DNA from 2 places in the Microbispora sp. NBC_01389 genome. Region 2 is predicted to be linked to the other one. Evidence: predicted binding sites of a transcription regulator. Region 2 holds the regulator's gene; the other holds the start of a gene.

Region 1 (5,768 bases), 3.3 Mb from region 2:
TCTAGACGATGCCGCTGCTCAGGTCACATGCTCTGCCCCTCTGCCGGTCGAGGGAGAGCACTTGAAAGCGTGCTGCCCTACAGCTCTGGATCGAGGTTGAGCAGTAACAAGATCATCCCGTGGATATTCCGTGAACGGCGATTCAGAGCTGCTCTCGGCGGCCTACGGCTGCACACCGGCGGAAGCCGCACCTGGAGAGAACCCCCAGGTCAGGTGGCAAGTTACAAGGTAAACTCGGTGCCCCCGGCAGGATTCGAACCTGCGGCACCCGCTTTAGGAGAGCGGTGCTCTATCCCCTGAGCTACGGAGGCAAGTGTGCGGTAGTAAGCCTAGCGAAAGGTTGGGGCGCTCGCGCCTCCACCCGGGGTGCGGTGGAGAAGTCGGTGGTCATCGGTCGGCCGACCTGCGGTAAAGGCATGGCAACTCGCCGCCGCTAGCGCCAGGGAGGCCCCTTACCGTCGCTGGCTGTGACCGTAACGCGACGCGGATCCCTGGGGCGGCGATCGATGACGCTCGTCGCGGCGATGATCGCGCCGGGGATCCTGGCTTCAGGCTTGCTCGTGGCCGATCTCGCGGGCTACGGGGAACGTACGCGGAGCGGCCTGGCGGATGAGGTCCGGCGCGTGCCCGCCGCGCCTGCCGGCGGAGTACGGAGTGCCGGGCCGGGGCTGTCCGCCGAGGCGCCGTCGGGGGCCCGGGCGCTAACAAACGCCGACCGGGCCGCGCAGACGGCAAAGACGCTACTGGATCCGACGCCGGTGCCGGAGCCGTACGGGCCGGCGCGTCGTTACGAGGGGCTGGTGCGGCTTCCCGCTGTTCCCGCGCCGGTTGTCGGGCGAGTCTGGAAGGCCGCCCCCCGGAGCGCCCCGGAGAAGGAGAAGAGGCGGCCCATCAAGAGGCCGGAACCCCGGGAAGAGCGCCCGGCGTGTGCTTCGGAGTGGAAGGACACCTGGCTCTGGGATGCCTGCCGGGAGGGCGGCGGGCAGTAGGCGCATGAGCTGGAAAGGCGCAAACGCGACGTGATCGGTCGATAGCGCTTGGGCGAACCAGGGCACCGGCCCACCGGACGCTGTAGTAACGTGCGTCCCTGACCCAGGTCACGAGTTCGCAAACGGGGGAGTCGGAGCGTGTCATCTCCTCGGTCGGCCGGGCTGATCGCGGTCGTCACGGTGATGACTTCGCTGGCCTCGACGACCGGTACGGCTGCGGCTGCCTCGGTGCCCATGACGGTCGGCGCGAGCGCCCGTACGGACGCCGCCGTCTGGGCGGGCGAGCTCGGCAAGGAGCCCACGTCCCTGACGGAGCTGCGGCGTGAGGCTGAGAAGGCCTACAAGTCGATCGAGGACGCGAACCGGGCGCTGGTGGCGCGGCAGAAGAAGTTCGCGGGCGTGGAGAAGGAGCTCGCGGGCAAGCTCACCCGCCTCCAGGAGGCCACGGCCGAGTTCAACAGGCTGCGCAAGCCGTTGTCCGACCTGGCGGCGTCGCTCTACCAGGACCCCTCGGTCGGGGGCCTCAGCCCGTTCATCGCCGGCGGGGACGGCACGGCCATCCTGCGCAGCATGAGCGACATGCAGCACCTGGTCGCCGGGCACAGCACCGTCCTCAGCGAGGCGTCGAAGCTGCTCGAAGGTCAGCAGCGGCTCGCGCAGGAGGCGCAGGAGCTGCGGGCGGCCAGCCTGCTCCAGGAGGCGCAGCTCAGCGCTCAGGTCACCATCATGCGTAAGCGCTCCACCACTCTGGTCCGGTCCTTGACCAAGGCGCTGGTCAAGCTGGGCGTGAAGATCGGCCAGGGGACGGAAGGCGCGGGGGGCTGCGATCCCACCCGGATCGCCCAGGCGGAGCAGTATCCGAACGGCCTCCTCCCCCAGAACATCCTGTGCCCCCTCCCGCAGCGCGGGGAGACCCTGCGGGCCGACGCCGCGATCGCTTTCGCCGACCTCAACATCGCCTACAAGAAGCGCTTCGGCGCGCCGATGTGCATCTCCGACAGCTACCGCAGCCTCGGCGAGCAGCAGGCCGTCTACTACCGGCGGCCCGGGTTCGCGGCCACGCCGGGCAAGAGCAACCACGGGCTCGGGCTCGCCGTCGACCTCTGCGGCGGCGTGCAGAGCTTCCGGTCCGTCCAGTTCAACTGGCTTGAGGCCAACGGCAAGAAGTATGGCTGGTTCCACCCCGACTGGGCCTATCACAGCCCCTTCGAGCCGTGGCACTGGGAGTACGACCCCAAGCTCGGATCACTCCTGCCCTAACCGCTCAGCGGGGGTGGATCGTCACCGAGAGCCTGCCCTGTGCCTGGGCCTGGGCGAGCCCGGCGGCCTGGGCGGGAGTCGTGGCCAGCACGAGCAGCCCTCCGCCGTCCGTGGAGCCCGGCGGCCGGGCGATCACCCGGACTTCCTGGGCGACCGTCCTGGCCTCGAAGGGGCCGTCCTCGTACGCCGCCAGGACGTCGATCACATCCCCCGGCGACAGCAGCCGGGCGGCGCCCGGGTCCGCGATCCGGACCGGCGTCGCGACCGACTCCGGCGATCCGGAGAGCCGGAACAGGCCCGGCCCGAGGAGACGCGCGTCGGTGAGCGGCTCACCCCGGCGCAGCGGTCCCGCGACCACCCTGCCGGTCACCGGGGAGCCGGCCGCGTACGCCCCGGCGGGCACGGCGTCGGGCGGCAGCCGTACGACCATCACGTCGGAGGAGGCCAGCCTGCCTCCGGCGAGGTCGCGGGCGGCGGCGAGCACCTCCACGCCCCGCGGCGCCCGTACGGCCGACAGCGCGCACGCCGCCGCGAGCCCGGCGAGGATCGCGGCGCCCGCACGGCGACGGCGCACGGGAAGCCGTTTCAGGGCGCGCATGACAACCCGACCATCAGGGAAGCTCGATCGGGAGCTTGATGCCGTCGAGGGCGTTGCCGCAGGGGCAGGTTCGATCCTCCGGCAGGGCCTCCACGACCTGGGAGACCAGCGTGCGCATCCGCTCCACGTTGGCCGCGAAGAAGGCCAGCACCTCCTCGTGGGTGACCCCCTCCCCAGCCTCGACACCGGCGTCGTGGTCGGTGACGAGGGAGAGCGTCGTGTAGCAGAGGGCCAGCTCACGGGCGAGGACGGCCTCGGGGTGCCCGGTCATGCCGATGATCGACCAGCCCGCGCCCGCGTACCACCGCGACTCGGCGCGGGTGGAGAAGCGGGGACCCTCGATCACGACCAGCGTTCCGCCGTCGACCGTGTCCCAGCCGGCCTCGCGTGCCGTGGCTGTCGCGGCGGCCCGGCCGGAGGGGCAGTAGGGGTCGGCGAACGACACGTGGACGGCGCCGCCCGTGTCGTAGAAGGTCTGCTCGCGGCTCTGGGTGCGGTCCACGAGCTGGTCGGGGATCACGAGGGCGCCCGGGCCGATCTCGGGGCGCAGGGACCCGACCGCGCTGGGCGCGAGGACCTGCCGGACGCCGAGGGACCGCAGAGCCCACATGTTCGCCCGATAGGGGATGCGGTGCGGAGGATACGTGTGGCCGCGGCCGTGCCGGGGGATGAACGCGACGGACCTGCCGCCGATGCGGCCCACGGAGATCGTGTCACTGGGCGGGCCGTACGGCGTCGTCACGTCGACCTCGTGGGCGTCCTCCAGCAGGGAGTAGAGCCCGGATCCGCCGATGACCCCGATGTCTGCGCGATTGACCATGGGGCCGACCCTAGCGAACGGCGCCGTGCCTCCGGCGCGGCCCGGCGGCCCCTGTGGACAACATCAGACCCCTGTGGGCAACCTCAGGCGGCGGCGGTCGATCCCGACGACGAGGAGGTCGTCGACGTGCTGGTCGAGGCGGTCTCCTTCTTCGCGGGCGCGGGCGCGGGCGAACCGCTCGAGCCACCGGAGTCACCCGAGCCGGCGGAGTCGGCGGACTTCGACGGCGCCGTCGTGCTCGGCGCGGTCGTCGACGTGCTCGACGAACGGCTGTCGGTCCGGTAGAAGCCGGAGCCCTTGAACACGATGCCGACGGCGGAGAACACCTTGCGCAGCTTGCCCTGGCAGGCCGGGCACTCCGTGAGCGGGTCGTCAGAGAACCTCTGAACGGCCTCCAGCTGCTCCCCGCAAGCGGTACAGGCGTACTGGTAGGTGGGCACTCGCTCCTCCTGAGACTGGCACTCGACCGGGTCGATTGCTAATGGTATTCAACCAACAAGCGCAAACGCCACACCAGCCCGGTTTATTGCCCCCCGACGTCCCGTCCGCCCACAGCCTCTACAGCAGGTCAGCCGCCGCGTTCGCCGTACCATCCGGCCAGCTTGCCCTTGCGGCTGACCGCGCGCAGGCGGCGCTCGACGGTCTCCCGCTGCGCCGCCGTGGTGACCACGAGAAGCTGGTCCCCGACCAGAAGCTGGGTCGTCGGACCGGGCACGAACGACCGCCCGTTCCGTACGACGAGAGTCACCATGGTGTCGGTGGGCAGCCGCAGCTCGAAGATCTCCACGCCGTGCATGAGCGACCCGCGCGGGATGCGGACCTGCAGCAGGTCGGCATTCAGCTCCTCCAGCGGCGCGGCCTCCACGTCGAGATCGCGCGCCTCGCCCTCGGCGGCCAGGCCGAGCACCCGCGCGAGGTACGGCAGGGTCGGCCCCTGCAGGAGCGTGAACACGATGACGATGATGAAGACGTCGTTGAACAGGCCCTTCGCCCCCGGCACGCCCGCGCTCCAGGGGATGGTGGCGAGCACGATCGGCACCGCGCCGCGCAGCCCGGCCCACGACAGGAAGATCTGTTCCCGCCACGGCATCGAGCCGAGACGCAGGAGCCGTACGACCACGCTGGACACCAGGACCGACGCCGGCCGGGCGACCAGGACCAGCAGCACCCCCGACACCAGGGCGGGCACGATCACGACGGGCAGCTCCGCCGGGTCGGCCAGGATGCCGAGCATCACGAACAGCCCGATCTGGGCGAGCCACGCCGAGCCCTCCGCGAAGCCGCGGGTCGCGGCGCGGTGGGGGAGGCGGGCGTTGCCGAGGATCAGCGTCGCGACGTACACCGCGAGGAAGCCGCTGCCGTGCAGCAGCGCCGCCCCGCTGTAGGCGACGAACGCCAGCGCCAGCACCGCGATCGGGTAGAGACCGGAGGCGGGCAGGGCCACCCGGCGCAGCGCGTACGCCCCGGCCGGGCCGACCGCGAGGCCGACGGCCGCGCCGATGGCGAGTTCGGCGGCGGTGTCCAGCAGGGTGGCCGGCACCGAGAGCGTCAGCGTCGAGCCCACGCTCAGCGTCATCACGAGGATGACGGCGGGCGCGTCGTTGAAGCCCGACTCCGCCTCCAGGATCCCGGCGAGCCGGAGCGGCAGCGGCAGCCGCCGCAGCACGGAGAACACGGCCGCCGCGTCGGTGGAGGCCAGCACGGCGCCGAGCAGGAACGCCGACCGCCAGTCCAGGCCGAGCAGGAGCGAGGCGGTCGCGGCGAGTACGGAGACGCTGACCGCGATGCCCACCGTGGCGAGCACGAGCGCGCTCGGCACGGCGTCGCGTACGTGACTCCAGTTGGTGGTCAGGCCGCCTTCGGCCAGGATCACGGCGAGCGCGATCAGGCCGAGCTGCTGGGCGAGGTGCGCGTTGTCGAAGTGGATGCCGCCGAGGCCGCGCTCGCCGAGCAGCAGCCCGAGGCAGAGATAGATGAGCAGGGTGGGCAGGCCGGTGCGGTGCGCGATCCGTACGGACGCGATGGCCGCGATGACGACGGCGGCGGACAGCAACAGCCAGATGTTCAGACCCACCGCTCCCTTCGCCGCGCCTGCGCCAAT
Region 2 (5,768 bases):
GCTGCGGTTCTGGCACTTCAGGGCGGACGCGTCGCGGACGGTCGCCGAGGTGAGCGACGGAGCGGACGGCGGAGTCGCCGACCGGGCGAGAACGGGCGCGGGCGTGACGACCGTGCTCGCACCGGCGAGGAACAGGCATGCGGCTACCTTGAACTGTTTCATCGGATCCCCCATTAGTGTCCTACAGCAGCGATCATTGTGGTCGGTTGTTAATGGGCATCCGATGATCTTCCGGCGCTCGTTGCCCATCTGTTACCCAGCGGTGTGACGCCTCTCTCGTCTGCCTCGGCAGGGTGTGAGTGACGGCAGACTGGAGGGGTGCCTTCCGTGCTTCCCGACGGCGATCCCGTCCCCGCGAGCGGCGCGCTGCCGCCCGGAGCCCTCGACGGGCTCGGTTCCCGTCCGTTCGGCTTCTACGTGCACGTGCCGTTCTGCGCGACGCGCTGCGGCTACTGCGACTTCAACACCTACACGGCCGCCGAGCTGGGGCCGGGCGCCGCGCGGCGCGACTACGCCGCCACCGCGATCGAGGAGGTGCGGCTGGCCCGGCGGGTGCTCGGGGACGCCGCACCGCCGGTCGAGACGGTTTTCTTCGGCGGTGGCACGCCGACGCTGCTGCCCGCCGCCGACCTCGTACGGATCCTGGACGCCGTCGCCGGGGAGTTCGGCCTGCGGCCGGGCGCCGAGGTGACGACCGAGGCCAACCCCGAGTCCGTCGACCCGACCTACCTGAAGGAACTGCGGGAGGGCGGCTTCACCCGCATGAGCTTCGGCATGCAGAGCGCGGGCGAGCACGTCCTCGCCGTCCTCGACCGGCGGCACACGCCCGGCCGCCCCGCCGAGGCCGTACGGGAGGCCCGCGCGGCCGGGTTCGAGCACGTCAACCTCGACCTGATCTACGGCACGCCGGGGGAGAGCGACGACGACTGGCGGGCCTCGCTGGAGGCCGCCCTGGCGGCCGGCCCCGACCACGTCTCGGCGTACTCCCTGATCGTGGAGGACGGCACCCGGCTCGCCGCCCGCATCCGGCGCGGCGACCTGCCGATGCCGGAGGACGACGTGGCGGCCGACCGCTACCTCATCGCCGAGGAGGCCCTGACGGCCGCGGGCCTCACCTGGTACGAGATCTCCAACTGGGCGGCAGGAGACGAGGCCCGCTGCCGCCACAACCTGCTCTACTGGACCGGCGGCGACTGGTGGGGGGTCGGCCCGGGGGCGCACAGCCACGTCGGCGGCACCCGCTGGTGGAACGTCAAGCATCCCGTGGCGTACGCCGCCCGCCTGGCGGACGGAGCCTCGCCGGCGCACGCCCGCGAGGTGCTCACGGCGGAGGACCGGGCCGTCGAGCGCGTCATGCTGGAGCTGCGCCTCGCCTCGGGCTTCCCGCTCGCCGACCTCGCCCCCGAGGCGCGTACGGCCTGTGCGCGGGCGCTGGGAGGCGGGCTGCTGGAGACCGAGGCGTTCAAGGCGGGCCGGGCCGTGCTCACGCTGCGCGGCCGGCTCCTCGCCGACGCCGTCGTACGCGACCTGACCCCCTAATCCGCCTGGTCCGGGGCCGTGACGAAGTCGATGAGTTCTTCCACGCGGCCGAGGAGTTCGGGCTCCAGGTCGGCGTAGGTCGTGACGCGGCCGAGGATGTGCCGCCACGCCTCCTGGGGGTCCATCCGCCAGCCCAGGGCGGCGATCACGCCCTCCTTCCACGGCACGCCGCGCGGCACGTCCGGCCACGCCGTGATGCCGAGCGCCCGGGGCTTGACCGCCTGCCAGATGTCCACGAAGGGGTGCCCGGCGACGAGCACGTCCGCGCCGGAGACCCGGGCGGCGATGCGGCTCTCCTTGGAGCCGGGCACCAGGTGGTCCACGAGCACGCCCAGCCGCCTGCCCGGCTCCGGGCCGAACTCCTCGACGATCGCGGGCAGATCGTCGACGCCCTCCAGGAACTCGACGACGACCCCCTCCACGCGCAGGTCGTGGCCCCAGATCTGCTCGACCAGCGCGGCGTCGTGGACGCCCTCGACGTAGATGCGGCTCTCCTTGGCGACCTGGGCGCGCAGCCCCCCGACCGCGATCGACCCGGAGGCGCTCCGCAGCGGGCCGGACGGCCGGGCCTTCGGACGGACGAGCGTCACCGGCCTGCCGTCGAGGAGGAACCCGGCGGGGGTCAGCGGGAACACCCGCCGCCGCCCGAAGCGGTCCTCCAGCGTGACGGCCTCCTTGTCGCAGTCCACCACCGCGCCGCAGAAGCGGCCCTCGGCGTCCTCGACCACGAGGCCGGGCTCGGCCGGGATCTCGGGGATCTGCCCCCGCCGTGGCCGCCGCCAGTCTCCGGAAAGCACGTCCCGCCCGTACATGCGGGGAACGCTAGCAAATCCCGGGCCGCCGGCTCGCCCGATGCGCCCGCAATCACGTCGCGTTGCCCCTGATCGTCTCCTCGTTATCGCACGCCGAGCGGTCGTAGCCGTACACTTGGCACTCGGGAACACAGAGTGCCAAGGTCGGTGTTTCCGAGGTACAGGGAGGTGACACATTGCTCGACGACCGCAAGCTCGCCGTCCTGCGCGCCATCGTCGAGGACTACGTGTCCACCAATGAGCCGGTGGGGTCCAAGGCCCTGGCGGACAGGCACAACCTCGGCGTCTCCCCGGCGACCATCCGCAACGACATGGCGGCGCTGGAGGAGCAGGGCTACATCACGCAGCCGCACACCAGCGCCGGGCGGGTCCCCACCGACAAGGGATACCGCCTGTTCGTCGACCGGCTGTCGCAGATCAAGCCCTTGTCCGGGGCGGAGCGCAGGGCCATCGAGACGTTCCTCGCCGGGGCGGTCGACCTCGACGAGATCGTCATGCGCACGGTGCGGCTGCTCGCGCAGCTCACCCGGCAGGTGGCCGTGGTGCAGTATCCCTCGCTCACCCGGTCGTCGGTCCGCCACGTGGAGATCGTTCCGCTGGCGGAGCGCCGGGTCATGCTGGTGCTGATCACCAACACCGGGCGGGTGGAGCAGCGGGTGGTCGATCTGCCCGAGGCGCTCGCCGAGGACCGGATCGCGAACCTGCGCTCCGTGCTGAACGGCTGCCTCGACGGGTGCTGGCTCTCGCAGGTGCCCGAGACCGTGGCCGGCATTCCCGAACGGCTGCCGCCGGAGGAGAGACCGGTGGTGGCGACCATCATGTCCGTGCTCCTGGAGACGCTCGTCGAGCGGCACGAGGAGAAGATCGTCTTCGGCGGTACGGCCAATCTGGCGGGCGCCGACTTCAGCGTGGGCCTGCGCGACGTGCTTGAGGCGTTGGAGGAGCAGGTCGTGCTCATGCGCCTGCTGGGCGAGACCGGCGGGCTGTCCGAACTCACCGTCAGAATCGGATCCGAGAACCCCTACAGCGGGCTGCGCGGCACCTCTATCGTGGCCGCCGGATACGGTTCGGGCGACAAGGAACTGGCCCGGCTGGGAGTGCTGGGCCCGACACGAATGGACTATCCGGTGACGATGGGTGCGGTGCGCGCTGTCGCGCGGTACGTGGGCCAGATCCTGGCGGGGTCATAAGTGTCCAACGACTACTACGCGACCCTTGGCGTCCGGCGCGACGCCAGCCAGGAAGAGATCAAGAAGGCGTATCGCCGTCTCGCCCGGGAGCTGCATCCGGACGTGAACCCCGACCCGGAGACCCAGGAGCGGTTCAAGGAGATCAACCAGGCGTACGAGGTGCTGTCCGACGCGGGCAAGCGCCGCATGTACGACATGGGCGCCGATCCGTTCGCGAGTGGCGGCGGGCCGGCCGGGGCGGGCGGCTTCGGCGCGGGCTTCCCCTTCAGCGACATCATGGACGCCTTCTTCGGTTCCGCCGGCGGCGCGCGGGGTCCCCGCTCACGCGCCCGCCGGGGCCGCAACGCCACCATCCGGGTCGAGCTGGACCTCGCGGAGTCCGCCTTCGGCACCACGCGCGAGATCGTTGTCGACACGGCCGTGGTCTGCGACGTCTGCCAGGGCTCCGGGGCCGCGTCGGGCACCCACCCCGACACCTGCGACATGTGTCACGGGCGGGGCGAGGTCTCACAGGTCACCCGCTCGTTCCTGGGCCAGGTCATGACGTCCCGCCCCTGCCCTCAGTGCGGCGGGTACGGCAGCGTGATCCGGCACCCCTGCATTGAGTGCTCGGGCGAGGGACGGGTCCGGACCCGGCGCACGATCAAGGTGCGGATCCCGGCCGGCGTCGAGGACGGCACGCACATCCAGCTCGCGGGCGAGGGCGAGGTCGGGCCGGGCGGAGGCCCTCCGGGCGACCTGTTCCTGGAGATCGTCGAGCGGCCGCACCAGATCTTCGAACGCCGCGGCGACGACCTCCACTGCACCGTCCAGATCCCCATGACCGCCGCCGCGCTCGGCACCGTCCTGTCGGTCGACACGCTCGACGGCGCGGAGGCGATCGACGTGCGGCCCGGCACCCAGGCCGGTCAGGTCATCCCCCTGTACGGCAAGGGCATCCAGCGGCTCAACGAGACCGGCCGGGGCGACCTGCTGATCCACGTGACCGTCGAGACGCCGACCAAGCTCGACCCGCAGCAGGAGGAACTGCTGCGGGAGCTGTCGAAGCTGCGCGGGGAGGAACGGCCGCCCGGCAAGTTCACTCCCGGCCAGCAGGGCTTCTTCTCGCGCCTGCGGGACGCCTTCAACGGCCGCTGAGCGAACGGATCGGGGGGACACCACATGGCCCGCTCACGCGAGCCCGAGGGGGTGGCATGAGCGAGCGGAGCGAGCGAATCGGTAGGCACAGTGCGTTTCGCGCGGTGCTGACTCGCGTGCCTTCGGTACGACGTGACCCCGAGCCGCCAGGCGAGGGGGTGGCATGAGCGTTCCGGTGTTCCTGTCGGAGGCGGCCGGTCAGGCGGGGGACACGATCGTCCTCGACGGGCCGGAGGGGCGGCACGCCGCGTCGGTGCGCCGCCTGCGGGCGGGGGAGCGGGTCGACCTCACCGACGGCGCGGGCCGGGTGGCCGAGTGCACGGTCACGTCGGCCGGCAAGGACGCGCTGACCGCCGAGGTGCTGCGCCGGTACGAGGTGCCTCCCCCGCGGCCGAGGCTGGTGGTCGTGCAGGGCCTGCCCAAGGGCGACCGGGGCGAGCTCGCGGTCGAGATGATGACCGAGGCAGGGGTGGACGTGATCGTCCCCTGGGCCGCCGCCCGCTGCGTCACCCAGTGGAAGGGCGACCGGGCCGGCAGATCACTCGCCCGCTGGCGGAGCACGGCGCGCGAGGCGGCCAAGCAGGCCCGGCGCTTCCACCTGCCCGAGGTGACCGAGCAGGCCACGACCGCGGGGGTCCGCTCGCTCGTCTCGGCGGCGGCGCTCGCGGTCGTGCTGCACGAGGAGGCCGCCGAGCCGCTGAGCCGCCTCACGCTGCCGGACGTCCCCGGCGACATCGTGATGATCGTCGGCCCGGAGGGCGGCGTCACCGACGAGGAGATCGCCGGGTTCCGCGCGGCGGGAGCCGTACCGGCCCTGCTCGGCCCCACCGTGCTGCGCACCTCGACGGCGGGCGTGGCCGCGGCGGCCGTCCTGCTGGCCCGCTGCGGCCGCTGGTGAGAACCGCCGTCGTCAGGGAGTGGGGGTCTCGGCCGAGTTGGGCGTGACCGTCTCCGTGGGCGGGGGGCTGGGGGTGGCCGATGGCGTGGCGGTCGCCGTGGGCGGAGCCGACGAAGGGGCGGCGGTGTGCGTGGCCGACGGCGGCGCGGACTGCGCCGTCTGGACGGGCGGGCACGTCGCGGGCAGGGTCGG

Evidence for each region. Region 2 encodes HrcA, which represses chaperone genes, less so after heat shock. Its sites were predicted from a motif close to TTGGCACTCTCNNNNNGAGAGTGCCAA; they were not measured.
Region 1: the regulator HrcA is predicted to act here: its motif matches at 4,123-4,149, upstream of OG344_RS04780 (FmdB family zinc ribbon protein).

Annotation. Positions count from the first base shown of each region.
Region 1 is NZ_CP109552.1:1,046,884-1,052,651, reverse strand. Features, by position in the region: tRNA gene OG344_RS04805 (tRNA-Arg) at 239-311, opposite strand; gene OG344_RS04800 (hypothetical protein) at 507-989, shown strand; gene OG344_RS04795 (D-alanyl-D-alanine carboxypeptidase family protein) at 1,128-2,249, shown strand; gene OG344_RS04790 (SAF domain-containing protein) at 2,254-2,847, opposite strand; gene OG344_RS04785 (S-methyl-5'-thioadenosine phosphorylase) at 2,861-3,667, opposite strand; gene OG344_RS04780 (FmdB family zinc ribbon protein) at 3,751-4,107, opposite strand; gene OG344_RS04775 (potassium/proton antiporter) at 4,236-5,741, opposite strand.
Region 2 is NZ_CP109552.1:4,339,915-4,345,682, forward strand. Features, by position in the region: gene OG344_RS19555 (fascin domain-containing protein) at 1-162, opposite strand, end outside; gene hemW (radical SAM family heme chaperone HemW) at 319-1,539, shown strand; gene OG344_RS19565 (DUF3097 domain-containing protein) at 1,536-2,351, opposite strand; gene hrcA (heat-inducible transcriptional repressor HrcA) at 2,528-3,541, shown strand; gene dnaJ (molecular chaperone DnaJ) at 3,542-4,678, shown strand; gene OG344_RS19580 (16S rRNA (uracil(1498)-N(3))-methyltransferase) at 4,842-5,576, shown strand; gene OG344_RS19585 (hypothetical protein) at 5,589-5,768, opposite strand, start outside.